Regions from separate parts of the Arthrobacter sp. 05T442 genome, predicted to be linked through region 2. Evidence: predicted binding sites of a transcription regulator. Region 2 holds the regulator's gene; the other holds the start of a gene.
What was found. The regulator Rex, encoded in region 2, represses fermentation and respiration genes when NADH is low (regulators of the CRP and FNR family bind a similar motif). The targets are predictions, from matches to a motif close to CTTGTGAANNNNTTCACAAG.
Positions count from the first base shown of each region.

Region 1: a site for Rex is predicted at 9,806-9,825, ahead of AC1DES_RS10685 (glyceraldehyde-3-phosphate dehydrogenase). Genes of this name have one in related genera too.

Region 1 is NZ_JBFTKM010000009.1:49,178-63,885, forward strand. Features, by position in the region: gene AC1DES_RS10630 (FadR/GntR family transcriptional regulator) at 1-684, opposite strand, end outside; gene gndA (NADP-dependent phosphogluconate dehydrogenase) at 910-2,346, shown strand; gene AC1DES_RS10640 (oxidoreductase) at 2,500-3,336, shown strand; gene epsC (serine O-acetyltransferase EpsC) at 3,333-3,917, opposite strand; gene cysK (cysteine synthase A) at 3,959-4,894, opposite strand; gene msrA (peptide-methionine (S)-S-oxide reductase MsrA) at 4,961-5,485, opposite strand; gene AC1DES_RS10660 (Nif3-like dinuclear metal center hexameric protein) at 5,585-6,583, shown strand; gene AC1DES_RS10665 (zinc ribbon domain-containing protein) at 6,705-7,442, shown strand; gene AC1DES_RS10670 (YaaA family protein) at 7,450-8,214, opposite strand; gene AC1DES_RS10675 (slipin family protein) at 8,406-9,251, opposite strand; RNA gene rnpB (RNase P RNA component class A) at 9,385-9,778, shown strand; gene AC1DES_RS10685 (glyceraldehyde-3-phosphate dehydrogenase) at 10,044-11,534, shown strand; gene AC1DES_RS10690 (hypothetical protein) at 11,610-11,819, shown strand; gene AC1DES_RS10695 (HNH endonuclease family protein) at 11,979-12,806, shown strand; gene AC1DES_RS10700 (hypothetical protein) at 12,871-13,167, shown strand; gene AC1DES_RS10705 (1-phosphofructokinase family hexose kinase) at 13,207-14,181, opposite strand; gene ppk2 (polyphosphate kinase 2) at 14,340-14,708, shown strand, end outside.
Region 2 is NZ_JBFTKM010000001.1:127,140-141,847, forward strand. Features, by position in the region: gene AC1DES_RS00585 (potassium channel family protein) at 1-435, opposite strand, end outside; gene AC1DES_RS00590 (TrkH family potassium uptake protein) at 476-1,909, opposite strand; gene AC1DES_RS00595 (acetoin utilization protein AcuC) at 2,013-3,236, shown strand; gene AC1DES_RS00600 (ArsR/SmtB family transcription factor) at 3,304-3,861, shown strand; gene AC1DES_RS00605 (alpha-hydroxy acid oxidase) at 3,940-5,262, opposite strand; gene AC1DES_RS00610 (3-deoxy-7-phosphoheptulonate synthase) at 5,719-6,831, shown strand; gene AC1DES_RS00615 (hypothetical protein) at 7,017-7,397, shown strand; gene AC1DES_RS00620 (helix-turn-helix domain-containing protein) at 7,585-7,797, shown strand; gene AC1DES_RS00625 (30S ribosomal protein bS22) at 8,002-8,100, shown strand; gene AC1DES_RS00630 (HAD family hydrolase) at 8,375-9,193, opposite strand; gene AC1DES_RS00635 (glutaredoxin family protein) at 9,303-9,575, shown strand; gene AC1DES_RS00640 (redox-sensing transcriptional repressor Rex) at 9,667-10,362, shown strand; gene AC1DES_RS00645 (hypothetical protein) at 10,412-11,338, opposite strand; gene AC1DES_RS00650 (hypothetical protein) at 11,576-12,013, opposite strand; gene AC1DES_RS00655 (YceI family protein) at 12,466-13,014, opposite strand; gene AC1DES_RS00660 (histidine phosphatase family protein) at 13,228-13,893, shown strand; gene AC1DES_RS00665 (TlpA family protein disulfide reductase) at 13,896-14,513, shown strand; gene AC1DES_RS00670 (cytochrome c biogenesis CcdA family protein) at 14,525-14,708, shown strand, end outside.

The DNA.
Region 1 (14,708 bases), on a different contig from region 2:
CTCGGGCTCCATCTCCGCGATGGTTTCCCTCATGATCTTCTCCGAGGCCTCCCGCGCCGCGGGGGCGTTCCCGCCGGCAATTGCCTCGGCGACTTCCACATGCCACTGCAGCGCCGTTTCGCGCGGATGGTCCGGCATGAGGCCGTGCACGGTGCGCCCGGTCAGCGTCTCCGCGACCTGCCCCACCATATTGGCAAACATCTCGTTGCCGGATCCGGTCAGCAGCAGGGAGTGGAAGTGGATGTCCAGCTCCAGGAACCGGGGAACATCGCCGGCGTGGCCGGCGTCGCGCATTTCGTGGGAAATCTCCACGAGCTCGCGCCGGAGCTCCTCAGGAGCGTTCATAGCCGCAAGTTCCGCGGCGACGGGCTCGACGGCGGTCCGCAGCTCGGCGAGCGAGCGCAGCTGGGCTCCGCGGCCTGCGCCGGCCAGGCGCCAGCGGATCACCAGCGGATCGAAAGGGTTCCAGCGGCTGGCGGGCAGGACCCGGATGCCGACGCGCTTAATGGTTTCGACAAGGCCAAGGGACTGCAGGACACGGACGGCCTCGCGGACCACCGAGCGGGAGACCTTCAGCTCGTCCTCGAGGTGCTCGGCCAGCATGACGTGGCCCGCCGGGAGCTCGCCAGCGACGATGCGGGTCCCGAGGTGCTCAATGGCACGATGGTGGAGACTCGTTGACATAGTCGTAAGCATAGTGGCGCGGCACCGAAGGGGCCGGTACCGGCAGGCGGGTACGGGAAATCATAGACTGTTTATGACGCGCAGTATTCCGCCACGTGGGCGCTGCTTTCCCGTAGCCCGCGCAGATACATATGGTTTATTGACAGCCACTGATCCCAAAGAAGCGAGTTCCGCCGTCGTGCGGAACAAACTGCACTCGTTGCACAGAAATGAATTGGAGTTTTGATGTCAGCACACATCGGTGTCACCGGCCTTGCGGTGATGGGGGCCAACCTCGCCCGCAACCTGGCCCGGAACGGGTTCACCGTTGCCCTGCACAACCGGTCCGTTGAAAAGACCGACGCCCTGTTGGAGAAGCACGGCACAGACGGCGATTTCGTCCGCACGGAGTCGCTCCAGGAACTCGTTGACTCGCTGGAGAAGCCGCGCCGCGTGCTCATCATGGTCAAGGCCGGCAAACCGGTCGACTCCGTGATTGAACAGCTTGAGCCGCTCCTGGAGCCGGGCGACATCGTCATCGACGCCGGCAACTCACACTACGAGGACACCCGCCGCCGCGAGGCCGCGCTGGCCAAGAAGGATCTGCACTTTGTCGGCATCGGCGTCTCCGGTGGCGAGGAAGGTGCCCTGAACGGCCCCTCGATCATGCCTGGCGGCTCCAAAGAGTCCTACGACGCCCTCGGCCCGCTGCTGGAAAAGATCGCCGCCCACGTGGACGGCAAGCCCTGCTGCGCCTGGATCGGCACCGACGGCGCCGGCCACTTCGTCAAGATGGTGCACAACGGCATCGAATACGCGGACATGCAGGTCATCGGCGAGGCCTTCGACCTGCTGCGCTCAGGGGCCGGGATTGAACCGGCCGAGCAGGCCAAGATCTTCGCCGAATGGAACAAGGGCGATCTCGCCTCGTTCCTGATCGAAATCTCCGCCGAGGTCCTCGGCCACGTCGACGCGAAGACCGGCAAGCCGTTCGTCGACGTCGTGGTCGATGCCGCAGGCCAGAAGGGCACCGGCCGCTGGACGGTCATCTCCGCGCTCGAGCTGGGCTCCCCGACGTCGGGCATCGCGGAATCGGTGTTTGCCCGCGCCCTGTCCTCGCAGACCGAGCAGCGCCAGCTGGCCCAGGAACTCCTGGCCGGCGGAGAAGCCGCCGTCGAGGTCCCCGAGGGCTTCGTCGAGGACGTCCGCCAGGCGCTCTACGCGTCCAAGCTGGTCTCCTACGCCCAGGGACTGGACATGCTCAGCTCCGCAGCCAAGGAATACGGCTGGGACCTGAAGCTTGACGAGATCGCCTCGCTGTGGCGCGGCGGCTGCATCATCCGCGCGGAGCTGCTCAAGGAAATCACCAAGGCCTACGCCGCTGCGGAGAAGCCCGCCAACCTGCTCTTCGCCCCGGCGTTCACCAAGGCGATCGCCGAGGTCCTGCCGGCCTGGCGCCGCGTCGTCGCCACGGCGGTCCAGCTCGGCATCCCCGTTCCGGTGTTCTCCTCATCCCTGGCCTACTACGACGGCCTGCGCCGCAAGCGCCTGCCCGCCGCCGTGATCCAGGGCCAGCGTGACCTCTTCGGCGCCCACACCTACGGCCGCATCGATGCCGAGGGCACGTTCCACACCCTCTGGGGCGAAGACAAGTCCGAGATCGAGGCAGTGGACACCCACTAGGCGCTGCAACTCAAAGGGAAGCCGGGCTGGGAAACCACTCGGCCCTCCCGAACGGCCGGCACTTTCCAGATACTCTGGGGTGCCGGCCGTTCGTGTTGCACCGCAGCCCGGGCGGCTCGGGTCCATGCAGTCCCCGACACCAGGAGTCCGTCAGTGCCCCAGCCAGTAGCGTTTGTCACCGGTGCGTCCACCGGAATCGGTTTTGAGACCGCGAAAAAGCTTGCCGGGCACGGATTCACCGTCTATGCCGGTGCCCGCCGGGTGGAGAAGATGGAACCGCTGAAGGCCCACGGCGTCAACGTCGTGGCGCTGGACGTCACGGACGAGGAATCGATGGCAGCGGCCGTGGGCGACGTGTTGTCAGTCCACGGCCGGATCGATGTGCTCGTGAACAATGCCGGGTACGGTACGTACGGCTCGCTGGAGGAAGTGGAGCTCGCAGAAGGGCGGCGGCAGTTCGACGTCAACGTCTTCGGCCTGGCCCGGATGACGCAGCTCGTGATTCCCGGCATGCGGGCCGCCCGCGCCGGGCGGATCATCAACGTGTCCTCCATCGGCGGCAAGATGTACGAACCGCTCGGGGCCTGGTACCACGCCACCAAGTTCGCCGTGGAAGGGCTCAGCGATTCCCTCCGGATCGAGCTCAAGCCGCACGGCATCGGCGTGTCCATCATCGAACCGGCCGGAACCCACTCCGAGTGGGGCGCCATCTCCGCGCAGGGCCTGCTGGCAAGTTCCGCGGAGGGGCCCTACGCGGCCCAGGCCAAGGTGATGGCGGCGGCCCTGGCCACGACCGAGAAGGCGACAACGTCGACGAAGCCGGAAGTAGTAGCCGACGCGATAGTCCACGCCGCCACGGCGGCGCGGCCCAGGACGCGTTACGCGGTGGGCGGGAGCGCCAAGGCCATCCTGCTGCTGCGGCACCTACTGCCGGACCGGGTGTTCGACGTCGTGCTCTGGAGCATCTACAAGCGGTTTCCGGCTGCCTAGATCCGGTATTCGATGAGGTACTCGGCCGGGTCGACGGCGGGTTTGGTCTCGCGCTGCGCGTCGCGGTGACGCCAGGTTGCCGGCACGCCCGTGAGGATCGATTCGGCCGGGGCGTCCTTGACCACGACGGCGTTGGCGCCGATGGCGGAGTCCCGGCCGATCGTGATGGGTCCCAGGACCTTGGCCCCGGCTCCGATCACGACGCGGTCCTCGATGGTCGGGTGCCGCTTGATCTTGGCCAGGGAGCGTCCGCCCAGGGTCACGCCGTGATAGATCATGACGTCCTCGCCGATCTCGGCCGTCTCCCCGATGACGACTCCCATGCCGTGATCGATGAAGAACCGGCGGCCGATCGTCGCCCCGGGATGGATCTCGATTCCGGTGAGGAACCGGGCCAGCTGGGAAATCAGCCGCGCCGGGAACCGCAGTGCGGGGTTCTGCCAGAGCCGGTGCGTCACGCGGTGGAACCAGATCGCGTGCAGGCCGGAGTAAGCGAAGAAGTTCTCAAAAGAACCTCGAGCCGCCGGGTCGTGTGACCGGGCGGCATCGAGGTCTTCCTTAAGTCTTGCGAAGAAGCTCACAAAGACCTTTCTAGGGGAATCGTGGGACAGCGGGCTGGGACTCAGCCGCGGATGTCGTCATACAGCACGGTGGAGATGTAACGCTCACCGAAGTCGCAGACAACAGCAACAATGAGTTTACCGGCGTTCTCCGGGCGCTTGGCGAGTTCCAGGGCGGCCCACACGATCGCGCCGGAGGAGATGCCGCCCAGGATGCCTTCCTTGATGCCCAGATCGCGGGCGACCCGGACGGAGTCCTCGAGGGTGGCGTCGATGACCTCGTCGTAGACGTTGGTGTCCAGGATCTCCGGGACGAAGTTGGCGCCAAGGCCCTGGATCTTGTGCGGCCCCGGGGCGCCGCCGTTGAGGATGGCGGAGTCCTTGGGCTCGACGGCAATGATCTGGACGTCGGGCTTGCGCTCCTTGAGGACCTGGCCGACGCCGGTGACTGTGCCGCCGGTGCCGACGCCGGCGACGAAAATGTCCACCTTGCCGTCGGTGTCGGACCAGATTTCCTCGGCCGTGGTCTGGCGGTGGATCTCGGGGTTGGCCTCGTTGGCGAACTGCTGGGCCCAGATGGAGTTTTCCGTGTTGGCCACGATCTCCTGGGCCTTCTCGACGGCGCCCCGCATACCCTCGGAGCCGGGGGTCAGGACGATCTCGGCGCCGTAGGCGCGGAGCATGACACGGCGTTCGGTGGACATGGTTTCCGGCATGGTCAGGATGACTTTGTAGCCGCGGGCGGCGCCGACCATGGCAAGGGCTATGCCGGTGTTGCCGGACGTGCCTTCGACGATGGTGCCGCCGGGCTTGAGGGCACCGGACTTCTCGGCCGCGTCGACGATTGCGACGCCGATGCGGTCCTTGACGCTGTTGGCAGGGTTGTAGAACTCCAGCTTGACGGCCACCGTGGCATCCAGGCCTTCGGTCAGCCGGTTGAGCCGGACCAGCGGAGTGCCGCCAACCAGCTGGGTAACATCGTCATAGATCCGTGCCATGTATGTATGCCTGTCTGAAGAGGTGGGTTTGCTGAGGTCAGCCTAACGAGGGCGTGCAGACCCTAGCTAAGCATTAAGCCATGCAGAGTAATATTTCCTGGCCTTGGCAAGCTTGGGGTTGATGATCACCTGGCAATAGCCCTGCCCGGGGTACTTGCCGTAGAAGTCCTGGTGGAAATCCTCGGCCACATGGAACTTCGGCAGCCGGCTCACCTCGGTCACGATCGGGTTCGTCCACAGCGGCTGGTTCCGATCGATCGCCTCCTCGAACAGGATCTTCTCCTCGGTGGTCTCATAGAACATCGACGAACGGTACTGGGTGCCGACGTCGTAGCCCTGCCTGTTCAGCGTGGTGGGGTCGTGGAGTGCGAAGAACATGTCCAGGATGACCTCCACCGGGATGACGTCCTCATCGAATGTCACCGCGACCACTTCGGCGTGACCGGTGGTCCCGGAGCACACAGAGTAGTAGTCGGGGTTGCGGTCGTGGCCTCCGGTGTAGCCGGAAACAACCGAGCTGACACCTTTGGTTATCTGGTAGACGGCGTCAAGGCACCAGAAGCAGCCTCCGCCGAGGACAAAAGTTCTCATGCTCTCTTCAATGGTTGAACCGCCCCGATGATTCCCGGCCGGGCAGATCCGTGAAGTGGCGGGGTGGGGAAGTACCCCCGATAGGGTAAAAATGAGGGTATGGAACCTGTGAACACCGACGTTTCAGCTCATCCGGCCGAAGGCACAAACGGCGGCCCCAACAGCGGCACAAACGGCGGCCCCAACAGCGGCACCAGGACTGGCGCCAGCTCCGACGCCGGCACCGGTCCCGATGGGGACGCCGGCACTGAAGAGGCCGAAGGCGCCGCCACGCTGGGCATTATCCTCCTGGCGGTGGAGGAACTCTGGCCCGAATCACTCGCCGAGGACTGGGACGAGGTGGGCCTCGTGGCGGGCCGTCCGAACGCGGAGGTGCACAGGATTCTCTTCGCCGTCGACCCGACGCTCGACGTGATCGAGGAAGCCATCGACGCCGGCGCCGAACTGCTCATCACGCATCATCCGCTGCTGCTCAAAGGCGTGACGTCTGTCGCCGCGAATACGGCCAAGGGCAAGGCCATCCACCGCCTGATCGAGTCCGGGACCGCGCTGCTGACCGTGCATACCAACGGTGACTCCGCCGTCGGGGGCGTCTCGGACGTCCTGGCCGATGCGCTGGGCCTGCAGAACGTGGCTCCGCTGACCCCCGCCACGAACGGGCTCCCGGAGGAGGGAATCGGCCGGGTCGGGGATCTCGGGGAGGCGCTGACGCTGGGCGACTTCGCAGCGCGCGTGTTCGGCATATTGCCGTCCGTGGCCGGCGGCGTCCGGGTGGCCGGGGACCGGGACGGCCTGGTGCGGCGGGTCGCCGTGTGCGGCGGGGCGGGTGACTCGCTGTTTGGTGAGGTTCGCGCCAGCAACGCGGACGTGTACCTGACGGCGGACCTGCGGCACCATCCGGCGTCGGAGGCCCGCGAGGCTGCCGTCAACGACAGGCCCTACCTGATAGACGTGTCACACTTCGCCAGCGAATGGCTGTGGCTCCCCGCCGCCGCCGAAGCGCTCGGCAACGTGCTCAGCGACCAGGGGCACGACGTCGAGATCAGGGTCAGCACCACCAACAGCGATCCATGGGACTTCATTCTGACTCCGGGCTAAGCCTGGCGTGCGAGGGGCCCCGGGTGAGCGTAGCGAGGCCGGGGAGCACGCTAGGCGCTAGAGTCTAGGGAGCGCCGGTACGGTGCCCGGCTCCGGCCGGTAGGAACAAGCGGAGGTAATAGTGGCCAAGGCAGCACCGGCGGAACAGTTGAAGTTGCTCGAATTGCAGGGACTCGATGCCAAGCTCAAGTCCTTGTCCAACCGCCGCCGAAGCCTTGAAAGCGATTCCCGGATCACCGATCTCGAAGCGGCCCTCAGCGTGGCCAACGGCGAGCTCGGTGCGGCCAAGGTGGCCGTCCACGACGCCGAACTGGAGCTCAAACGCGCCGAAGCCGACGTCGAGCAGGTGGCCTCCCGGATCGGACGCGACGAGGCCAGGCTGAACAGCGGCACGGGACTGTCCAAGGACCTCGTTGCCCTGCAGCGGGACCTCGTCTCGCTCAACAAGCGCCGCTCTGACCTCGAGGACGTCGAGCTCGAAGTCCTCGAGCGGCTGGACTCCCTCCGCCTCCGCCAGGCCTCCCAACAGCAGATTGTCGATGACATCCAGGGTTCGTTCGGTACCATCCGGGCCGAACTGGACGAGCAGCTGGCCGAAATCGCCGCCGAAGCCGCGGTGGTGCGCGGACGCCGAGCGGAGTTCGCCGCCGGGCTGGACGCGGGAATGCTCGCGATCTACGAAAAGACCCTGGCGAAGCGCGGCGTGGGCGCAGCCCGGCTGTTCCACGGCACCTCGGAAGGCTCCGGCATGCACCTCAGCCCCGGTGACCTGGCCGAAATCACGGCCGCGGCCGAGGACGACATCGTGTTCTGCCCCGACTCCGGCTGCATCCTGGTCCGTTCGGCCGAGTGGGCCTGAGAGGCCACTAGCCGGGCAGGATGATGTTCAGCGTGTGCGGCTTCCGGGCCGTACCCTCGACGAGTTCCGCGGTCCACTTCTCGGCCGCGGCCTTCTGCAGCCGGGCCGGGGTCGCCGGAGCCTTGCCCCGCCGCTGCAGCAGGTGACGCGCCAGTTCACCGCGGGTGTGCTTGGCGAAGTGGCTGACCACCTTGCGCACACCGTTGGCCTCGGTGAAGACGTTGACCGCGACCGTCTGCGCCGGCGGGGGAGTCCAGGCCGCGGCATAGGTGCTGGAGCGGCAGTCCACCAGCAGTTCGCCCGCCGTTACGGCCGCCAGGGCCTCGTTCAGCTGCGGTTTCCAGAAGGACGCCAGCCGTCCGACGTCGGGCAGCGCGGTACCCATGGACAGCCGGTACGCGGGAACTTTGTCGGCGAAGCGGATCGCACCCCAGAGCGCGGAGATGACGAACACGGACACATCGGCCTTCTTCCGCTGCACCGCCGTCAGGGTGTCGTAGCCGAGCGCGTCGTACAGCACACCGGAATAGACCTGGTGGGCGGGCGCCGCCGGTTCGGCGTGCAGCCGTGTATTGCGCTCGACGTCGGCCTTCAGGGACGCGCCGACGCCGAGAAGCGCCAGGGCGTCCTCGTGGGCGCTGACTGTGCCGAGCGCGTCGAGGACCTTGGTCCGGCAGGTGTTGAGCGTCGGGAAGCTCAGGGCGGCCCAGTTGACGGCGTCCCCGCCGGCAGCAGGGGTCTTGCCCTCGGAGGGCGGCAGCAGAATCAGCACCGTACGATCCTACCGGCGACAGCTTTGCGCGGTTTCAGGCAGCCACCCCCCCGGAGCCCGGCGACTTTTCCCTGCCATGCGAGCAGCAGCACACCAAGACCACCCATGGACAGACGTCGAACACGAAGCGGTTGCCGCTCCCCGTGCCGTGCAGGAACACCGCCACGGGGAGCGCCTGCAAGCGGGCCTTTCTACGCCGCCTTGATCGCGGCCGAGGACGCCGGCGAGGACGCCGGCCCCACTGCCTGCGCCATCGCCTGGGCGGCCTGGTTCTCACGGGCGAGGAAAGCGGAGAGCTCCCCGATGGTGCTCATCAGCGGCGCAGGGAAGACGACAGTCGAGTTCTTGTCCACCGCGATTTCCACGAGGGACTGCAGGTTCCGCAATTGCAGGGCCAGCGGGTGGGCCATCATGGTGTCCGAGGCCGCACCAAGGGCGGCAGCGGCAATGGACTCGCCTTCGGCGGCAATGATCTTCGCCCGCTTCTCCCGCTCTGCCTCAGCCTGCCGGGCCATGGCGCGCTTCATGCTCTCTGGCAGCTGGATGTCCTTCAACTCCACAAGGGTGACCTCGACGCCCCACTCCAGCGTCAGTGCGTCCAGGATCTCCCGGATGTCGCTGTTGATCCGCTCGGTTTCGGACAGCGTCTGGTCCAGGCTGTGCCGGCCGACAACCTTCCGCAGCGTGGTCTGGGCGATCTGGTTGATGGCCGCCGCCACGTTCTCAATCGCCACGACGGACTTCACAGCGTCGACCACGCGGTAGTACGCCACCGCGGAGATATCGACGCTCACGTTGTCCTGCGTGATGATGCCCTGCGACTGAATGGGCATCGTCACGATCCGGAGACTGACCAGCTGGAGCCTATCGATCACAGGGACGATGAAGCGCAGGCCCGGCATCCTCACGCCGACAACGCGGCCCAGCCGGAAGAGGACGCCCTTTTCATACTGGCGCACAATCCGGATGGACATCCGCGCCAGCGTCACCACCACAAAAATGACGACGAGCAGAACGACGATGCTGGTGAGGTCCACGCGGATCCCCTCCTGGTCTAACCTGATTCCGGGTGCCGGGCCGGCCCCGATCTTCCTTCAATTCTCCCACCGGGGACAGGAAAAGGATCCCGGTGGGACGGGGCGGAGGGGAGCCCGTAGAATGTACAGCGGATGGGTTGACCAGGCGGCCGCGCGTCACGCAAGTGGCTCGAGGAACGTCCGGGCTCCGCAGGGCAGGGTGGTGGGTAACGCCCACTCGGGGTAACCCGCAGGCCAGTGCCACAGAGAACAGACCGCCCGCGTTCCGGCCGTGTCCGCACGGCCGGGGGAGCAGGTAAGGGTGAAACGGTGGTGTAAGAGACCACCAGCTTCCCGGGCGACCGGGAAGGCTAGGTAAACCCCACCCGGAGCAAGGCCAGACAGGACACGTTTGAGGGCTGCCCGCCCGAGTGTCCGGGTAGGCCGCTGGAGGGCGTCGGCAACGGCGTCCGTAGATGGATGGCCGCTATTCCCGCGCCGGTAACAGCGCGGGAACACAGAACCCGGCGTATCGGTCAACCCATCCATTTTCTTGGGCTTTCCTGTGCTGCGCCCGTGTGAGTGATTTCACGTGTAACCGGGCGCCGGCCGCTGTACTGCCGACCTAGAATGGATAGCGAACGTAGAAGTTCTGCCGCCGGGTCTGCGTTCGCAGCCGGCGGCTTTTTCTTTGCGCAACACAAGGCGCCCGGGGTGGACCGAATCCCCGCCGGCGCCGAGGTGCCGGATATCCTCCGGCGGCCGACTTCCGCATACGACGTCGTATGTGGTTGATTCTAGGAAGGTAGTTCTGTGAGCCAGACATCAGATTCTTGTCTTGATACGTGGATGGGCCGTGAGGCGCTCGCCGAGGCCATGATCCCGGTGATCGGACGGCTGTACCGCGAGAACAACGTGGTGACTTCCATCCACGGACGCAGCCTGATCAACAAGTCCACCATGAACATCCTCAAGGCGCACCGCTTCGCCCGCCGGATGAGCAAGGAAGAACTGCGCCTCGAAGAGACGGCGCCGCTGCTCGATGCCCTGACGAAGCTGGACCTCGGCGCGGCGGCCATCGACGTTGCCCGCCTCACCGAGAAGTACCGCGCCGAAGGCGACGGCGCCAGCCTGGATGAATTCCTCCGCGGCGAACTCGCCGAGATCGTCAGCAAACGCGGCGGGGACGACCGCACCAGCACCGACGTCGTCCTCTACGGTTTCGGACGCATCGGCCGGCTCCTGGCCCGCCTCCTGATCGAAAAGGCTGGCGGCGGCCACGGCCTGCGCCTGCGCGCCATCGTGGTGCGCCGCGGCTCCGACAATGACCTCACCAAGCGCGCGAGCCTCCTGCGCCGCGACTCCGTGCACGGCTCCTTCGAGGGCACCATCAAGGTGGACCTCGAGAACGACACCATCACCGCCAACGGCGTCCAGATCCAGGTCATCTACTCGGACAACCCCGCCACGGTGGACTACACCGCCTACGGAATCCACGACGCCCTCCTCGTCGACAACACGGGTCGCTGGCGCGACGCCGAGGGCCTCTCCCAGCACCTGCAGAGCAAGGGTGTTTCCCGTGTCCTCCTCACGGCCCCCGGCAAGGGCGACCTGAAGAACATCGTGCACGGCATCAACCACGGCACGATCACCGACTCGGACAAGATCGTGACTGCGGCGTCCTGCACGACCAACGCCATCACGCCGGTGCTCAAGGCAATCAACGACCGCTACGGCGTCGTGCACGGCCACGTGGAGACTGTCCACTCCTTCACGAACGACCAGAATTTGATCGACAACTTCCACAAAGGTGACCGCCGTGGACGCTCGGCGGCGCTGAACATGGTCATCACCGAAACCGGTGCCGCCAAGGCTGTCGCCAAGGCCCTGCCCGAACTGCTGGGCAAGCTCACCGGCAGCTCCATCCGGGTCCCCACCCCCGATGTGTCCCTCGCGATCCTGAACCTGAGCCTGGAAAACGGCACCACCAAGGACGAGATCAACGACTACTTGCGCGAAATGTCGCTGCACTCCGAACTCCGCAAGCAGATCGACTATATCGATTCGCCCGAGGTTGTCTCCACGGACTTCGTCGGCTCGCGCCGCGCCGGCATCGTCGACGGGCTGGCGACGATCTCCAACGACAAGAACCTGGTTCTGTACGTCTGGTACGACAACGAGTTCGGCTACAGCTGCCAGGTCGTCCGCGTCATGGAGGAAATGGCCGGCGTGAACCCGCCGTCCTTCCCCGCGAAGGACGCCGCCTCGGTCCTGGAGGCAGCCGGCCTGCCTGTGCAGGTCTGATCCCCGGCCACGACTTATTGCTCTTTCCCGGCCGATGTACTGGAATCGGCCGGGAAAGGGAACCACAATGGAGCAATGGAACAGAACTCGGCTGTGGAGCACGAAACCACCCTGGAACACGCGCTGGACGTCGCGCGTAGCAACGTCAAGGAAGCCAAGCGACTCCTTGACGATGCCGTCGCCAAGCGTCAAGCCGGTGAGCTCGACGACGCCCGGGTGAACCAGCTGCAGGCGCTCATGGACCTCGCTGCGGAAGACCTCCATCGGGTGACCAAGGAGCAGTAGGGCTGGAGCGGGGCTCCGTGCCGCGGCACCGCCCCTCCAGGGTGCGCCTGCCGTGGAACTGTTCCTCCACACTGTGGACAGGGCCCCCTGCGGCGACGCCCGGGCCTAGGCTCGTGGTGTGCAGCAGAAGCTCTCAGCCCGGCCATACCCCTCACCGTCGTGAGCTTGAACTGGACGGACTTCCGCCATGCCCGGCGCCGTTCCCGTCAGGCCTGGGTGATCCTGGCCACGGTGTGCGCGCTGTTCCTGGGCACCTTGGGCTGGTTCTTCACCGCGGGCCAGTTCGCTGCCTCCGAACCTGAGAGCAGCGGCCCCAGCGAGGCTCCCGTGCTGGCAGCGGGCTGGATGATGCCTGTCGCCCCCGTGCAGCCGGTGCCGTCCGGGGCGGCAGCGGCCGTGCTGGACACGCTCGCGGTCAAGGGCCGGGCGGCCAAGGACAACTACGACCGGGATGCCTTCGGCCAGGCATGGCTTGATGTGGACCGCAACGGCTGCGATACGCGCAATGACATCCTCCGGCGCGACCTGACCGGCCCCGAATTCGTGGAGGGTTCCCGGTGCCAGGTTGCCGGCGGAACCCTCCGGGAACCGTACACCGGCCACCCGATCACCTTCCGCCGGGGAGCCGAGAGCAGCAAAGCCGTGCAGATCGACCATGTCGTGGCCCTCGGTGACGCCTGGCAAAAGGGGGCCCAGCTGTTGACAGCGCAGGAACGCGAACATCTCGCGAACGATCCCCTCAACCTGATCGCTGTGGACGGACCCGCCAACCAGGACAAGAGCGCCTCCGACGCCGCCACCTGGCTGCCGCCGAACAAGGCCTTCCGCTGCCATTACGTTGCCCGCCAGATCTCAGTGAAGGCGGCCTACCAGTTGTGGGTCACGCCGGCGGAGAAGGAAGCGATGAAGCGGGTCCTCGGCGCGTGCCCTCAACAGCAGACCATCGTTCCGCACACTGGACCCGTGGCTGAAGCTCCGGCCCGTTGACATGCCAAGTGCGGGGGGTCTAGAACTGGCCTGTCAGATACAGCCCACCATTCTAGGAGCAGAAATGGCTTCCTCGGCCTTCGGAGTTGTGCACTTTTTCCCAGGCGGAACGAAAGAGCAATACGAGGCATCAATTGCCGCCGTGCATCCCGGCGAAGGCCGCTTGCCGGAGGGCCAACTCTTCCACGCCGGAGGCGCATCTGCCGGGGGCTGGACGATCATGGCGGTCCATGATTCGAAAGAGAGCTGGGAGAAGTTCCGCGACGGCATCCTCATGCCCCGAATGCAGGCCGGCATCGAGGGCGGGTTCACCTCCCCGCCGGAGGAGACGGCTATTGACCTCTACAAGGTCCTGCCCTAGCCGACGCGTCCCACGCGCCTCGGCGGCTCACCGCCGAGGCTACTGGCGGCCTTCAGGCGCCAGGGCTTCGAGTTGAGCCTCCAGGCGTTCGACGTCGGCCCGGTGACACAGTTCGGTGGCCGTAGTCGTCACGGTGGCAGTGCCGGCGGCGACAGCCGCCCGGAAGGCCGCTTCAAGACTCCGTCCTTGCGCCAGCCGAAGCACGAAGGCTGCCAGGAAGCTGTCGCCGGCTCCGACGGTACTGCGGACCTGCACCGGGGGCACGGTCAAGCGGAGGGTGCCGGCTTTCGAGGCGAGCACGGCACCCTCGCCACCAAGGGTCAGGGCGACGAGTTCGGCTGAGCCGTCCTCAACCAGGGCGGACGCCGCTTCCAGCTGGCTTTCGTCGCTCTCCAGCGTCAACCCGAGCTGCAGCCCGAGTTCCCGCCGGCTGGGTTTGACCAGGAATACTCCCTCGGCGAGGGCCTCGGCGAGTGACGGTCCTGACGCGTCCACGATGCACCTCGCGTGGTGCCGACGCGCAACGCGGGCGACCCTGGCATAGAAATCATCGGGAACCCCCGGCGGCAGGCTGCCGCTGGCAACCACATAGCCGCCCACCGGGATCGACTCCTCGAGGAGAGCCAGGCAGGCGCGCCACTCGGCCTCGCGCAACTCGGGTCCCTCCAGCACGAAGCGGAACTGGTTGCCAGTGGCCGTCTCGTCGACGGTGAAGTCCTCGCGGGTGCTCCCGCTGATGGGCACCACCAGGGTCGGGATCCGCTCGGCCTCGATGAGCCGGCGGTACGCCTCCCCGGTGGGTCCGCCCGCGGTGTAGATTGCCAGGGTCCGGCCGCCGAGCCGTTGCACCACCCGGGCCACGTTGACCCCGCCGCCGCCCGGGTCGACGCGGCTGGCACTGCACCGGAGTTTGTGGCCGCTGGTGACCAGTTCGGTAGAGGTGCTGATGTCCAGCGCGGGGTTCACAGTTAGCGTGAGGATCGGCTGCATCGCCGGTGATGCTGAGGCTTCCATGGCCCAAGCATAGAAGAGCCCGCCGGGGCCGCCGCCAGGTCGGCCGCCAGAGCCCGCCAGGTCGGCCGCCAGGCCGCACTCTTGTGGGCCCCCATCCCCTCCGCGAGAATGGGCGCGGTAGGAATATCGCCACGCCGGGACGACTGGAACGGGAAACCATGGCACATCGCAAGGGCGGCCAAGGCACGGAACATGCCGGTAGCAAGGGGCATCCGGGACGTGCCGAGCGGCGGCCGGCCAGGCTGAAGCTCAACCTCTATGAGACTGAGCTTTTTCGCCTTCAGGCCGAGTTGGTGGCTCTGCAGGAATGGGTCCGCAGCACCGGAGCTCGGGTGCTCGTGATCTTTGAGGGCCGGGATGCAGCCGGCAAGGGAAGTGCGATCAAACGGGTCACCGAGTACCTGAATCCACGCTTCGCCCGGATCGTGGCGTTGCCGGCGCCCACGGAGCGCGAACGCGGTGAATGGTATTTCCAGCGCTATGTGTCGCATCTCCCCGCCGCCGGCGAAATCGTCCTGATGGACCGG
Region 2 (14,708 bases):
GACGATCGCGAAGTCGTCGTCGAACTCGATGAAGTCCAGCATCCGGCCGGAGACCAGGTGCGCGGCCCGGACGCCGGCGTCGGCCTCCGGGTAGATGACGTGGTTGGCGCCGATCCGGGTCAGGATCTTGCCGTGAGAGGGCGTGATGGCCTTGACCCAGAGGTGTTCGATGCCGAGGTCCACGAGGTTGACCGTGATCAGCACGGAGGATTCGATCGAGGTTCCCACGCCCACGACGGCGGAGCTGAACTCCTGCGCGCCGAGCTGGCGTAGGGCATCGATATTGGTGGCGTCGGCCTCCACGACGTGCGTCAGGACGCCGGCCCACTTCTGGACGAGGGCGCGGTCGCGTTCAATTGCGAGCACTTCGCGGCCCTGCTTGACCAGCTGCTCTGCGGTGGACGCGCCGAAGCGGCCCAGCCCGATCACCAGCACCGGTGCGTTGTGGGCGGGGCGGTTGACGGCGCCTGAGGAACTAGCCAATGATTGGTCTCTCTTCCGGGTAGTGGTAAAGCTGGCTGCGCTGGCGCAGGGCCAGCGCAGCGGCAAGGGTGACGGTCCCGACGCGCCCGGCGAACATGAGGACGGCCAGGACGTACACGCCCGACGGCGGCAGTTCAGCACTGAGGTTGGTGCTGAGGCCGACCGTGGCGAAGGCGGAGATGGTTTCAAACAGGACCCGGTCAAGGGACGCCCCGCTGATCTGCAGGAGCAGGAAGGCTGAGACCGAGACAAGCGTGGCGCCGGCAACGATCACCGAGATGGCCACGCGCATGGTGCCCTCCGGGATCGTGCGGCCGTAAATCTTCACGTCGGCGTCACCGCGGGCTTCGGCGGCGATCGCCAGGAACATCACGGCGATGGTGGTCACCTTGATGCCCCCGGCCGTGGATGCCGAGCCGCCGCCCGCGAACATGAGGGCATCGGAGAGCAGCATGGTCGTGGAGTCCATGTGGTTCTGGTCCACGAGGTTGAAGCCGCCCGAACGCAGCATGACGGACGCGAACAGCGAGTGCGTGACCTTGTCGCCCACATCCATGCCGCCGATGGTCCGCAGGTTGTTCCACTCCATCAGTCCCCAGAGCACCGCGCCGGCGGCAAGCAGGATCAGCGAGACCTGGATGGTCAGTTTGGTGTGCAGGTTCCACTTCTTCCACCGCAGACCGTTCTGCTGGAGGACCATGACCACGGGGAAGCCCAGGCTTCCGAGGAACACCCCGATCATGAGCGGGATCAGGATCCACAGATCCGTCTCATAGGGGACGATGCCGTCGGAGTGGGGTGTGAACCCGGCGTTGTTGAACGCCGAAATCGCGTAGAACACGCCATGCCAGAGGGCCTGTCCGAAGCTCTCCCCGAGGGCCAGGAAGCGCGGCACCAGGGTCACGGCCAGCGCGCCCTCGATGGTCACGGACGTGACGATGACGATCCGCAGCAGGGTGCCCACTTCGCCGAGCCGGCCGGCATTGTTCATGGCCTCCTGGGCGATCAGCTTGCCCCGGACGCCGAGCTTCTTGCTGACCATGAGGGCCAGCAACGACGCCAGCGTCAAGGTGCCGAGGCCGCCGACGAAAATGCCGAACAGGATGACGAACTGGCCGAAGAAGGACCAGTGCGCGGCGGTGGAGACCACCGTCAGGCCGGTCACGCAGACGGCCGAGACCGCGGTGAAGAGGGCCTCATGCAACGGTGTGACCTGGCCCGTGGCCGAAGCCAGCGGCAGGGAGAGCAGGGCCGTGAAGATCACGATCACCACACCGAACGTCGTCAGTGCCAGGCGCGCCGGGGAACTGTTGGCAATGTTGTCGATGAAGTCGCGCAGGCGGGTGAAGATCCAGAGGCCATCCCGCTCCGGCATTCCGGGGTGCCAGCTGGCCGGGCTCGTGGACCTCGACTGGCTTTGCGTCATGTGTGGCTTTTCCTCGGTTGAAACTGCTTCCTTCAGTAGTAAACCACTAAACCCCGCGCAATGACGGGGGAGCGCCCCATCACGCTCGGGTAGCCTGTGATTGATGACATTCCTGCCCGGACTCGCTCAGGCCGCGCTGCCGACGACGGTGGTGTGGGATCCCGCCATGACCGCCTACAACTTTGGCCACAGCCACCCGATGGCGCCGGAGCGCATGGAACTGACCGCGCGGCTGGCCGGCAGCCTGGGTTTGTTGGCCCTGGAGCACGTTACGGTGGCCGCTCCGCCGGTGGCCAGCGATGAGGAACTTCAAACGGTCCACAGCGCCGGGTTCGTTGCGGCCGTCCGCCGGGTCAGTGAAGATCCGGGCACCCCCGACGTGGCGCGAGGCCTGGGAACCGAGGACGACCCGGCCTTTGCCGGCATGCACGAGGCCAGCGCACGGCTGGCCGGCGGTTCGCTCCTGGCGGCCGCTGCGATCCTGGACGGCAGCGCGGTCCGCGCCGTGAATTTTGGTGGCGGAATGCACCACGCCGCCCGCGAACGTGCCAGCGGCTTCTGTATTTACAACGACGCCGCCCTGGCGGTCCAGCGGCTGCTCGACGGCGGCGTGCAGCGCGTTGCGTACGTCGACGTCGACGCCCATCACGGCGACGGAACGCAGAGCATTTTTTGGGACGATCCCCGGGTCCTGACCATTTCGCTGCACGAGACGGGCTTGACGCTCTTTCCCGGCACGGGGTTCGCCAACGAGATCGGCGGCCCGAACGCCCTGGGCAGTGCCGTGAACGTGGCGCTCCCGGCCGGCACCGGGGACGCCGGCTGGCTGCGGGCGTTCCATGCGGTGGTGCCGCAGCTCATCGGTGCCTTCGAACCGGAAGTCATCGTCAGCCAGCACGGCTGCGACTCCCACCGGCTGGATCCGCTTACCCACCTCAACATCAGTGTGGACGGCCAGCGTGAGGCGGCCACCGCCGTCGGCAATCTGGCAGCCCGCTACTGCGACAACCGCTGGATTTCCACGGGCGGCGGCGGCTACAACGTTGTCACTGTGGTCCCGCGGTCCTGGAGCCACCTCATCGCCATTGCGGCCGGCCGTCCCGTCCCGCTCCGCACACCGGTTCCCGAGGACTGGCGGAGCTATGTCCGGGAAAAGTACGGCGCCAAGTTCGGTGTGGAGCCCCCGTCCGTCATGGGGGACGACGTCGACCTCTGGTGGCGTTCCTGGGAAGTCGGCTTCGACCCCAACGACGACGTCGACCGCACTGTGATGGCCACCCGCAAGGAAGTCTTTCCCCTCTACGGGCTGGACCCCTGGTTCGACTAGCCGGTGCTGGTCAGGCCCCAACAAATAGTGGATGCCATCCGGCGTATATGTCGCTAGTGTGGATGCCATGGTGACAGACGACGTATTTGCCGTCATTGCTGAGGCAACCCGGCGTGACATTCTGGTATCCCTCCGCAAGGGGGACAAGGCAGTGGGGGAACTGGTCCAGGAGCTTGAGGCAAGCCAGCCCACCATTTCCAAACACCTCAAAGTCCTCCGGGAAGCGGACCTTGTGAGCATGCGTGCCCAGGGCCAGAAGCGCTACTACGCACTGAACCCGAAGCCCCTGGCCGGAATCGCCAGCTGGCTGGAGACGTTCGACGTCGGCTCCGCGGCGACCGCATCAGCCGCGCCAGGGCGCGTGCCACCGACCGTTCCCAAGGCCTCCCCGGACGGCCTTGCCGCAGCGGCCGCCGCGTCACCGGCCGCCGCCGGGTCACTGCAGGCAGCCGCGGCGCTGGCCAGCCGTCCGGCGGGCAGCCCGCTGAGCCCCGCCGTCGTCATCCCGGTGGGCACGGCCGGCGAGGACAAGATGCCGCAGCAGATCGGACGCACGGTGGGGCGCGCCGCCACCAGGGCCGCCGATCTCCTGGCGAACCTGCCCAAGTTCGGCCGCAAGAAGTAACCCAACTAGCTGGCAGCAGGGGCCGTTTTGAGCGCTGAGAACGGCCCCTGCTGCTAGTCAGTTGGGTGGTCGGGCCGGTTACGTGCCGAGGATCCGCACGTGGTCGGGGGTGAGGTCCGCGATCTTGCTGACGCCGAGCAGCGCCATGGTGCGGCGCATGTCCGATTCCAGGATCTGCAGCGCGCGGTCCACGCCCGCCCGGCCGCCGGCCATGAGCCCGTAGAGGTACGCGCGGCCGATCAGCGTGAAGTCCGCGCCCAGCGCCAGCGCCGCGATGATGTCCGCGCCGCTCATGATGCCGGTGTCCAGAATGATCGCCGCGTCGGTGTTGTCCTTGGTGAACGCCTCCTTGACCTCGGGCAGCAGGTGGAACGGGATGGGTGCCCGGTCCAGCTGGCGGCCACCGTGGTTGGACAAGATGATGCCGTCGGCGCCGTGGTCCACCACCTTGCGGGCGTCGTTCACGGTCTGGATGCCCTTGACCACGAGCTTGCCCTTCCAGGTCTCGCGCAGCCAGTCCAGGTCATCGAAGGTCAGGGTGGGGTCGAACATGGAGTTGATCAGGTCCGCGACCGTGCCCGTGTAGCGGGAGAGCGAGGCGAAGGTCAGCGGCTCGTGGGTGAGGAAGTTGAACCACCAAGCCGGGCGGTAGGAGGCATCCAGCACGGTCTTGAGGGTCAGGGCCGGCGGGATGGTCATGCCGTTGCGCACGTCCCGGAGACGGGCGCCCGCGACGGCGGTATCCACCGTGACCATCAGGATGTCGTTTCCGGCTTTTGCTGCGCGCTCGATGAGCTGGAGCGAGCGGTCGCGGTCCGTCCAGAGGTAGAGCTGGAACCAGTTCCGGCCGTCCGGGGCGGCTGCCGCCACATCCTCGATGGACGCCGTGCCCATGGTGGAAAGCGTGTACGGGATGCCGGCGGCCGCGGCGGCCCGGGAACCGGCGTACTCGCCCTCGGACTGCATCATCCGGGTGAAGCCCGTCGGGGCGATCCCCACGGGCAGGCGGGACGGTTTCCCCAGGATGTCGGTGCGCAGGTCCACACTGGAGACATCGCGCAGGATGCCGGGCCGGAACTCGATGTCCAGGAACGCCTGGCGCGCCCGCCGCAAAGTGATCTCGGCTTCGGCCGCGCCGTCGGTGTAGTCGAACGGGGCCTGCGGGGTGCGGCGTTTGGCCATATCGCGCAGGTCCCAGATGGTGCTGGCGCGGCGGAGCCTGGCTGCCCGGCTGAACTCGGGTTTCTTGAACTGCATCAGGGGCGCGAGATCCGAGTACTTGGGGACCCTGCGCCTCAGAGCGGCGGGGACAGCGCGGGGAGCGGCCGGTGCGGAAGCCACAGAAGCGGTTTCCGCTCCGGGCGTTACCTCGGGGTTGCTGGGCTGGACGGTGTGGGTCATGGCGGGCCTCCGGAACGGATCTGGGGATGTGTGGCGGGCGGACATTTCGTCTGGGGTCTAACCACACTGTAGGGGGAGCGGTCCGCCCCGGGGTAGGTTCCGGCCCGGACACGGCCCGGCGGGCCCGGGCACTGCCCGGGCACTGCCGGGGCGCGGCCCGGCGGGCAGTGCGCTCGCGAACCGCCACTTCGGCTCACCGCCGGCTGCCCCGGCGCTGTTGTGTTACGTGGATCAGCCCGGCAAGGTTGCGCTGTCGCCGACGCCGGGGCTATCGTCAAAGCCATGACTAAGCGTTGGTATGCGTATTTTTCGTTGGCTCTGGAGGGGCCCGCGTCTAACTGACACGCATCCAACTTTCCTTCAGAGCCAACAGGGCAGAGATCATTCTCTGCCCTTCGCCATTTCTCCGGCGGGTTCTGATCAGGGCCCGCTCCGCACGTGGAACAGGACCCGAACGTGAGCATCGAAGCAGCCCCCGCAACCCAGCAGTCCACCTCGAATCTGCGCGTCAGCGAATTCACTCCGCTGCCCAGCCCGCAGGACATGATCATGGAACTGCCGCTGGACACCCGCATGGCGGAGGTCATCGGACGCGGCCGGGACGAGGTCCGCGCAATCATGGACGGCGTCGACGACAGGCTCCTCGTGATCGTGGGTCCCTGCTCCATCCATGACCCCAAAGCCGGTCTGGAATACGCCCGCCGGCTGGTCAGCCAGGCCGAGAAGCACCGCGAGGACCTGCTGATCGTCATGCGGACGTACTTCGAGAAGCCGCGGACCACGGTCGGCTGGAAGGGGCTCATCAATGATCCCCGGCTCGACGGCAGCCACGACATCGCCGCGGGCCTGCGCGCCGCCCGCCGGTTCCTGCGCCAGGTCACCGCCCTCGGCCTGCCCGCCGCCACCGAGTTCCTCGAACCCATCAGCCCGCAGTACATGGCGGACCTCGTCTCCTGGGGTGCCATCGGGGCCCGCACGACGGAGAGCCAGATCCACCGGCAGCTGGCATCCGGGCTGTCCATGCCGATCGGCTTCAAGAACGGCACCGACGGCGACCTTCAGGTGGCCCTTGATGCGTGCAGCGCCGCAGCGGCGGCGCAAGCGTTCCTGGGGATCGACGACGACGGCAGGGCCGCGCTCGTGGCCACGGCCGGAAACCCGGACACCCACATCATCCTCCGCGGCGGCCGCAGGGGTCCCAACTACTCTGCACCCGACGTCGAGGCCACCTCGGCCCGACTGGCGGCCAAGCAGCTGAACCCGAGGCTTATCGTGGACGCCAGCCACGCCAACAGCGGCAAGAACCACCACCGCCAGGCCGAAGTAGCCCTCGAAATCGGCGCCCAGCTGGAGAACGGCGGGTCCGCTGCCGGCGCCATCGCCGGCATCATGCTGGAAAGCTTCCTCGTGGGCGGGGCGCAGGACCTGGACGTGGCCCGCCACGCCGCCGGCACGGACGGACTCACCTACGGCCAGAGCGTGACGGATGCGTGCATGGAATGGGACGTGACGGCGTCGGTGATCGGCCAACTGGCGGCATCGGCTCGCACGCGCCGGGCCCGCGGCTGACCGGCCCCGCCAGCGCCGGCCTGGCGGCGCCGGTTAGTCGGCACCGGCCGGTCGCGCCCCGGCCGGCGCCGGATAACCGCCATCGGCCGGTCCGCGGGCAGTGCCGCCCTGTTGCGGCGAAGAGGCCCTCGATAGACTTAAATTGCGCCAAAGACGACGCGTGAGTTCATCTCGGGAAAGGCAAGATGATGAGCGGCAGCAGCGAGTTCGACGAGCCCACGGAAGCAACGGGCAACGGAGAGAAGCCGGAAGCCCCCGAACTCCGGGGCCGGTACGTCAAAGGCAACTATGGCAAGGCCGGGACGCAGGCAGGACGCCACTCGGACGACGAGGAAGGCCAGTTCACCGAGGGTGACTATGGTGCCGCCGGCAGCGAAGGCGGCCTGCCCGAACCCTTGGGCACAAAGGCCGAGGAATCCGGGCGCTATGTGCAGGCCGACTATGGCGATGCCGGTGCAACTCCAGGGCGCAGCGCCGAGTCGGAAGTCGGCCAGTACTCCGAGGGCGACTACGGCACCGACGGGACTGTGGCGCCCGTGCGCAAAGCCGGACCGGACAAGGCGTAGCCGTCGGGCCGAGCGCAATTTCGGGATTCCTGCGGAGCGCGTGTGGTGATTCCTGCGGAAGCCTTTCACATTGGCACCATGAGCCTCTAGAGTTACTAGCACATGGTCGTTGTATGGCTCAGCATCGGCACACCGCCATGTCACCAGGTGGGGTTGCCGGTCGATTGAGCAAAGGAACAAGGAAAAAATGTCTACGGAGGCCAACTTCTCCAAGGCCCGCTTCTTGACTGTGGCTGAAGTCGCGGAAGTTATGCGGGTGTCAAAGATGACCGTGTACCGGCTCGTGCATTCCGGCGAGATGCCGGCCGTCCGCTTCGGCCGCTCCTACCGGGTGCCGGAGAACGCCGTCGAACAGTATGTCAAGGGTGCCGTTGTCGACGGTCATACGGAGACTGGTTAAGCGGTCATGGCGTCGCCTGCGGTCCGAATCGGCGGCAGCAGGTCCGCCGTAGGGCCTGCGGTCGTGGGGTGCCCCCGAGAGGCGGTACCCTGTTAAGGAACGTTTTACGTCATTGTAAGAACCTGTCAGTTGTTTCAGTCTGCTGCTTAGCCCGCGGACCCCTTCCAACAGGCAGGTACTGCATCTAGCCGGTAAGGAACTTTCGTGGGTTCAGTTATTAAGAAGCGTCGCAAGCGTATGGCCAAGAAGAAGCACCGCAAGCTGCTTCGCAAGACGCGCCACCAGCGCCGCAATAAGAAGTAGCAATACTTCGCACTGCGTGAAATGCCCGTTGCCATCCCGGCAGCGGGCATTTTTGTTGTACGCCCAGCCCGGGTCTGAGGGGGTGGGCCGGCCTGACCTCGCCCGAGACTGCGCGGAAGTTGGATTTTCGCGCCGGTTCCGGACGTGCGCTGACCGGATCCCCGCGGCGAGGGTCCGAAAACGCGGCCGGGGTCCGAATCTGTAGCGAAAAGCCCCGCAGCGCGGGTCCGAAAACGCGGCCGGGGTCCGAATCTGTAGCGAGAAAGCGCCCCGCCTAGGGCATGGGGCCGCGGAAACGGGAGAATCCCCGCCAGAGGCCGTAGATGGCCCCGCCGACCGTGGCGGCCTTGAGCCCCAGCGTGGCGGCGCGCCGTCCGGACCGGAAGTCGTACACCGGCCAGTTGTGTTCGCGGGCGTGCCTGCGCAGTTTGGAGTCCGGGTTGATCGCCACCGGATGCCCCACCATGCTCAGCAGCGGAATGTCGTTGTGCGAGTCGCTGTAGGCCCAGCACCGGTTGAGGTCCAGCCCCTGGGCGGCCGCAATTCCGCGCACGGCCACCGCCTTCGCCGGGCCGTGCAGGATCTCTCCCACGAGCCGACCGGTGTAGGACCCGTCCTGGATCTCGCCCACCGTGCCAAGGGCGCCGGTGAGGCCCAGCCGGGTTGAGATGACCGTGGCGACCTCGATCGGCGTCGCCGTCACGAGCCAGACCTTGCGTCCCACCCGGAGGTGCTGTTCGGCCAGGGCCTTGGCCCCGGGCCAGATCCGGGACTCAATCATTTCGTCGTAGACTTCTTCGCCGAGCGCCTTGATGTCTTCAACCGTGATCCCGGCGCCCAGGGACAGGGCAGAATCACGGACAGCGTGGACATCATCCATGTTTTCGCCGCGCAGGACGAACATGAGCTGTTTCCAGGCAAAGCCGGCAGCCTGGCGAAGGGTGAAGGCCCCGCGCTGGTGCATCTTGCGGGCCACATGGAAAAGGCTGGCGCCCTTCATGAGGGTGTTGTCGACGTCGAAAAAGGCGGCTTCGCCATGCTGCGATGACGCAACGGGCGTGGTGGCCACAGCGACGTACTTCTCCTCGGGCATGCCACGAGTCTAGTCAATGCCCGGCGTCCTCCGGCCCCACAGGCCTCCGATCCGGCTCCGGACGAGCCGCGCGTCGACGCCGGAGCTGTCGCCGGGCTACCGTGGATGCATGGCCAAGCCCGCGTCTTTCCCCGATGTAGTACTCATCACCAAAGCCAACTGCCACCTCTGCGCCGACGCGCGCGAGGCCGTCGGCCGTGTCACGGCTGCTCTCGGCCTTGACTGGACTGAGCAGTCCATCGACGATGATGCCGCATTGCGTGAGCGCTTCGCGGAGGAGATCCCCGTGGTGCTGGTCAACGGCGTCCAGCGGGATTTCTGGAAGATCGACGAAGAACGCCTGTCGCGGACACTGCGGCGGGCCCTCAGCCAACAGTCCTGATACGCCGCCGTCCCGGCGGCTTGGCTGCTTTGTTGCCTGAAGTGCGGGGGCTCTAGAGTGGGAAGCACAACGCGACGCAATGGAGCAGATAGTGACTTCGCTGGATTCATCCCCCGAGGCTGTGCCCGGGGGAGCAGGGACTGCCGCCAAGCAGATTCCACCCGCGGCCGTGGCCCGGCTGACCATCTACCTGCGCGCCCTGACCACATTGCTGGCCGAAGGCGTGGACCGCGTCTCCTCCGAATCGTTGGCCGAGGCGTCCGGCGTCAGCTCTTCCACGCTCCGCAAAGACCTCTCCTACGTGGGCTCGTACGGAACGCGCGGCGTGGGCTACGAAGTGCAGTACCTCAACCGGCACATCGCCGCGGCCCTGGGCCTGACGCACGACTGGAAGGTCGCCATAGTCGGGGCCGGCAACCTTGGCAAGGCCCTGGCGCGCTACGGCGGATTTGAGTCGCGGGGCTTTGATATCGTGGCGATTTTCGACGCCGACCAGATGGTGGTGGGAAGTGAAGTGGGCTGGTTGCGGGTCAGTGATGCTGCCGACCTCGAGCCCGTCCTGCAGCGGACCGGTGCCAATATGGTGGTCCTTGCGCTGCCCGCTGCGGTGGCGCAAGGCGTCTGCGACCGGGTGATCGCCGCGGGCGTGCGGAGCATCCTCAGTTTCGCCCCGGTGATGCTGCAGGTCCCGCCCGGGGTCAACCTGCGGAAGGTGGACATGGCCACTGAACTGCAGATCCTCGCCTACCACGCACAAAGGGCGCAGGACCCGGAGGATGCTGACTAGCTCCAGCCAGATCGTCCGGCCCCGCGCCCTGTGCGCTGTCGCCCTGGGGCTACTTGCCGAAGGGGTTTCCCGGCTGGCCGTACGGGTGCGTGAACGGCTCCGGTTTCCGGAAATATGGCGAGGTTGCCGGCAGGTACAGCAAAACGATTCCTGCGATGCCGGCCAGGGCCGCCACAGTTCCGATGCTCAGCGGGAAGATGCTGAACACTGAGAGTGCGGCAAAGACCGTGCCCAGGATGCGCGCCCAGTTCTTGCCCTTCCGGACGTTGATGGCCACAAGGGCGTACAGCCCGGCGCTGACCGCGGCGAACACCACGATGGTGCCGACCAGGAAACCCTTGATGGCGTTGAAGTCGATCTTGGTCCCGCTGGCAGCCATCTGCTGGTCGAACATGTTCCGGACGTCGGGGGTGTCCAACGTGGCCAACCCGATGAGCAGGGAGACCACCCATACGACCCCCGAGGCGACGATCAGCCAGAAGGCGGTGTTGACGAGCTTAGGCATGCCGCCCTGAACCTGCGCCTGGTCGGAGGGGTACTGGGCGTAGGGGGACTGCCCGTATGCGGGCTGCCCGTATTGGGGCGCCTGCTGGCCATATTGCGGGAGCTGCGGAGCGTTCTGCCCGTATTGCGGCTGGGGTGCTTGCTGCCCGTACTGCGGCGGCTGCGGAGCGTTCTGCCCGTATTGCGGCGCCTGGGGCGGCTGCTGGCCGTACTGCGGGGCGGACGGTGCCTGTCCGTACTGCGGCGCCTGGGGCGGCTGCTGCCCGTATTGCGGGGCGGACGGAGCCTGCCCGTACTGCGGCGCCTGGGGCGGCTGCTGGCCGTATTGCGGGGCGGACGGTGCCTGCCCGTACTGCGGGGCCTGGGGCGGCTGCTGGCCGTATTGCGGGGCCTGTTGGCCGTATTCCGGCTCCGGCCGTCCGCCCGGCTCGGGGGCTTCCGGAGTCGGAGGCTGGACTGGGGGGTTGCTCATTAAGCGGTCCTTTGCGTATCGGCATCTGAATAGGCCACCGGGACCAGCGATCCTGCCCTGCCCCCAGCATGGTTTAATTCCACCGTACCGCGGCCGTGCCGCCGTGCGGATCATTCCGGACAGGTATTCTCGGTCCCGGTCCGGAAGGCCATGAGGTTGCTCAGGGACAAGTGCCCTGGGGCGGCCACGGCTGGAACCCCGGGGCGGTCACGGTTGGAATTCCGGGGCGCGAGCGCGTTAAATGCGGCCCCGATGCCCGGCAAACCAGGCCTGGGAGTTGGGCAGCCACATGAGCACGGTCGCCACGAGGCTGATGACGAAGCTCGGCATGCTGCCGCCGCCCCTGCCGGCCACGGCGCTGGCGTTGACGACAGCGAGAACCAAAGAGATGCCGGCAACAATCGTGAGGGCGAAGCGGGCCCACTCCCTGCCTTCCTTCATCTTCATGGCCAGGATGATCTGGGCTGCCGCCAGCGTGAGCGCCACCAGGACCAGCAGGAGCACCAGCAGGCCCACAGCCGGGGCGAAAGCGAAGATGACAAAGGATCCGAACAGGCCTATGACTCCGCCGAGAAGGCCGAGGAGCCCGCCGATGAGCCAGATCCAGTAGGAGACTTTGAGCTCGTTCGGCATGGCGGTGGCGCTGAACATGCCAGAGAGGCCCCCGTGGGGCATTGCGTCACTGAAGCTCCTGGGGCGGTCCGCCGGCATTCCGAAGAGGACCCCGCCCGCCGGTGCCTGTTGGCCGGGCGGCTGATACCCCGGGGGACCCTGCGGGCCCGGCGGCTGATACCCCGGGGGACCCTGCGGGTTCATCCTGGGCGGCTCGGAACCGGCCGGCGGGACATGGCCTGCCGGCGCGGGACGGGCGCCACCGTACTCCGGCGGGGGTACGTCGCTGGGGTTGGTCATGAGGTTCACTCTAGACCGCGGTGCCCCTGTTCTCTAGGGAATTTGGGCCAGCTGCGGGGCGGGTCGACCGCGGCACCTGCACGCGTCCGGCGAACCCTCAAGCGCTCCGCACGGGCCCCCGAGGGAAAAAGCCAGCGCCCCGCTTCATCACGTGACGAAACGGGGCGCTGGATGCGGACGTCCGGCGTCGGCCGGTCAGTCCTGGGAGGTGCTGACTAGGCTGCCGGAGCGATGAAAGCCAGTTCCAGGTTGATGGCGACCTTGTCGCTGACGAGCACGCCGCCGGCTTCGAGGACTGCGTTCCAGGTCAAGCCGAAGTCCTTGCGGCTGATGGTGGTTTCGGCGGTGAGGCCGGCGCGGGTGTTGCCGAAGGGGTCCACGGCCACGCCGTTGAATTCGGTTTCGAGGGCGACCGGGCGGGTAACGCCCTTGATCGTCAGCTCGCCCTGCAGTTCGTAGGCGTCGCCCTTCGGAACGATGGTGCTGGAGACGAAGGAGATTTCCGGGAAGTTCTCGACGTCGAAGAAGTCCTCGCCGCGGACGTGGCCGTCGCGGTTGACGTCGCCGGAGTCGAAGCTGGCGGTCTTGATGGTGGCGTTGACCTTGGAATCGGCCACGTTCTCGGCCAGGTCCAGAGTCGCCTCGGCGTCCTTGAACTGTCCGCGGACCTTGCTGATGCCTGCGTGGCGGACGGTGAAGCCAATCTCGCTGTGCGAGTTGTCGAGCGTCCAGGTTCCGGTGGTGACGTTGGTGGGAAGTGCCATGGTGGTTCTCCTTGGGTCGGGTGGGTCGTGCCGGTGTTCGTCTGATCGTTAGTTGAAGCATCATTGGTTGAAGTCTCAACTAACCGCTTCACCCAGTATAAACATGCATTTGCATCTTTTATTCCAACTCCGGGGAACATTTCTTGAAACTCTTCAGTTCTACTTCTCGTAGAAGATTTCAAATCGCCCGACATCTTTGCGAAACTGGTACACATGCCCCAAGCCACTGTTCATTTGCTCCGCCACGGCGAGGTCCACAATCCCGACGGCGTCCTGTACGGCAGGCTGCCGGAATTCCACCTCTCCGAGCTCGGCCGGCAGATGGCCCGGGTGCTCGCGGACCACTTCAGTGAGCGCGCCGCGGAAGGGGCGAAAATCGTTCACCTCGTGGCTTCGCCGCTGACCCGTGCGCAGGAGACCGCCCGGCCCATCGCCGAGGCACTCAACCTCGACGTTGTTACCGAGGACCGGATCATTGAGGCCGCCAATTACTTTGAGGGAATGCACGTCACCAAGGCAGAGATCCTCAAGCCGAAGCACTGGCCGATGCTGCGCAACCCGTTCCGCCCCTCCTGGGGAGAGCCCTACCAGGAGCAGGCTGCCAGGGTGATCGCGGCGGTCCAGGATGCGCGCCTGCACGCCATCGAGCTCGGCGGCGACGGTGCCGAGGCCATCCTGGTCAGCCATCAGCTTCCCATCTGGGCCACCCGGCTCAGCGCCGAGGGCAAGCCGTTGTGGCACGATCCGCGCAAGCGCGAATGCACCCTGACATCGCTGACGTCCTTCGTGTTCGACGACGCCGGCAACCTCCTCCGTGTTGACTACAGTGAGCCCGCCGCCGCCCTCCTGCCCGGTGCCGCCAGCACCCCGGGAGCCTGAGCGTGCGAGGCAGCGACCGGAACGCAACTCCGTCCCGCCGCAGCATTTTGACTGCTGGCGGCGCCGCCCTGGCGGTAGTGCTCGGGCTCTCCGGCTGTGCCCAGGAGGATGCGCTCGCAAAACAGGCGAAGGCCGGGGACAACAAGAACTACGTGGCCGGTGACGGATCCGTGACCGAGTTCGCCGCCGCCGACCGCAAGAGCCCGGTGGCGGTGAAGGGGACCCTGTTCGACGGCACCGCCGTGACGCCGGAGGCCTTCCAGGGCAAAGTCACCGTCCTGAACTTCTGGTTTGCCGCCTGCGCCCCCTGCCGGGTCGAAGCGCCGTCGCTCGAGGCCCTGCACCAGGACTTCAAGAGCCAGGGCGTGCAGTTCTTCGGCGTGAACCTCCGCGACGAGAAGGCAACGGCGGACGCGTTCGAGAAGTCGTTCAACCTGACGTACCCGAGCTTCAACGACAAGGACGGCGCCGTGCTGCTGGCCGTTTCGGGCCTGGTGCCCCCGGGCGCCGTCCCCACCACGCTCGTGCTGGACAAGCAGGGCCGCGTCGCCTCCCGCGTGCTCGGCGAGATCCAGAAAGGGACCCTCAAGTCCCTCATCGACGCCGCCGTGGCCGAGTAGCGGCGGCCTGCGTGAACAGCCCCTTCGCCGAAGCAATCCTGAACGGTTCGCTGCTGCTTGCCGTGCCCGTGGCGCTGCTGGCCGGCTTCGTCTCCTTCCTTTCGCCCTGCGTGCTGCCCCTCGTGCCCGGGTATCTGGGCTACGTCACGGGGCTGACCGGCGTCGACCTGCAGAAACAGAAGCGCGGCCGCATGC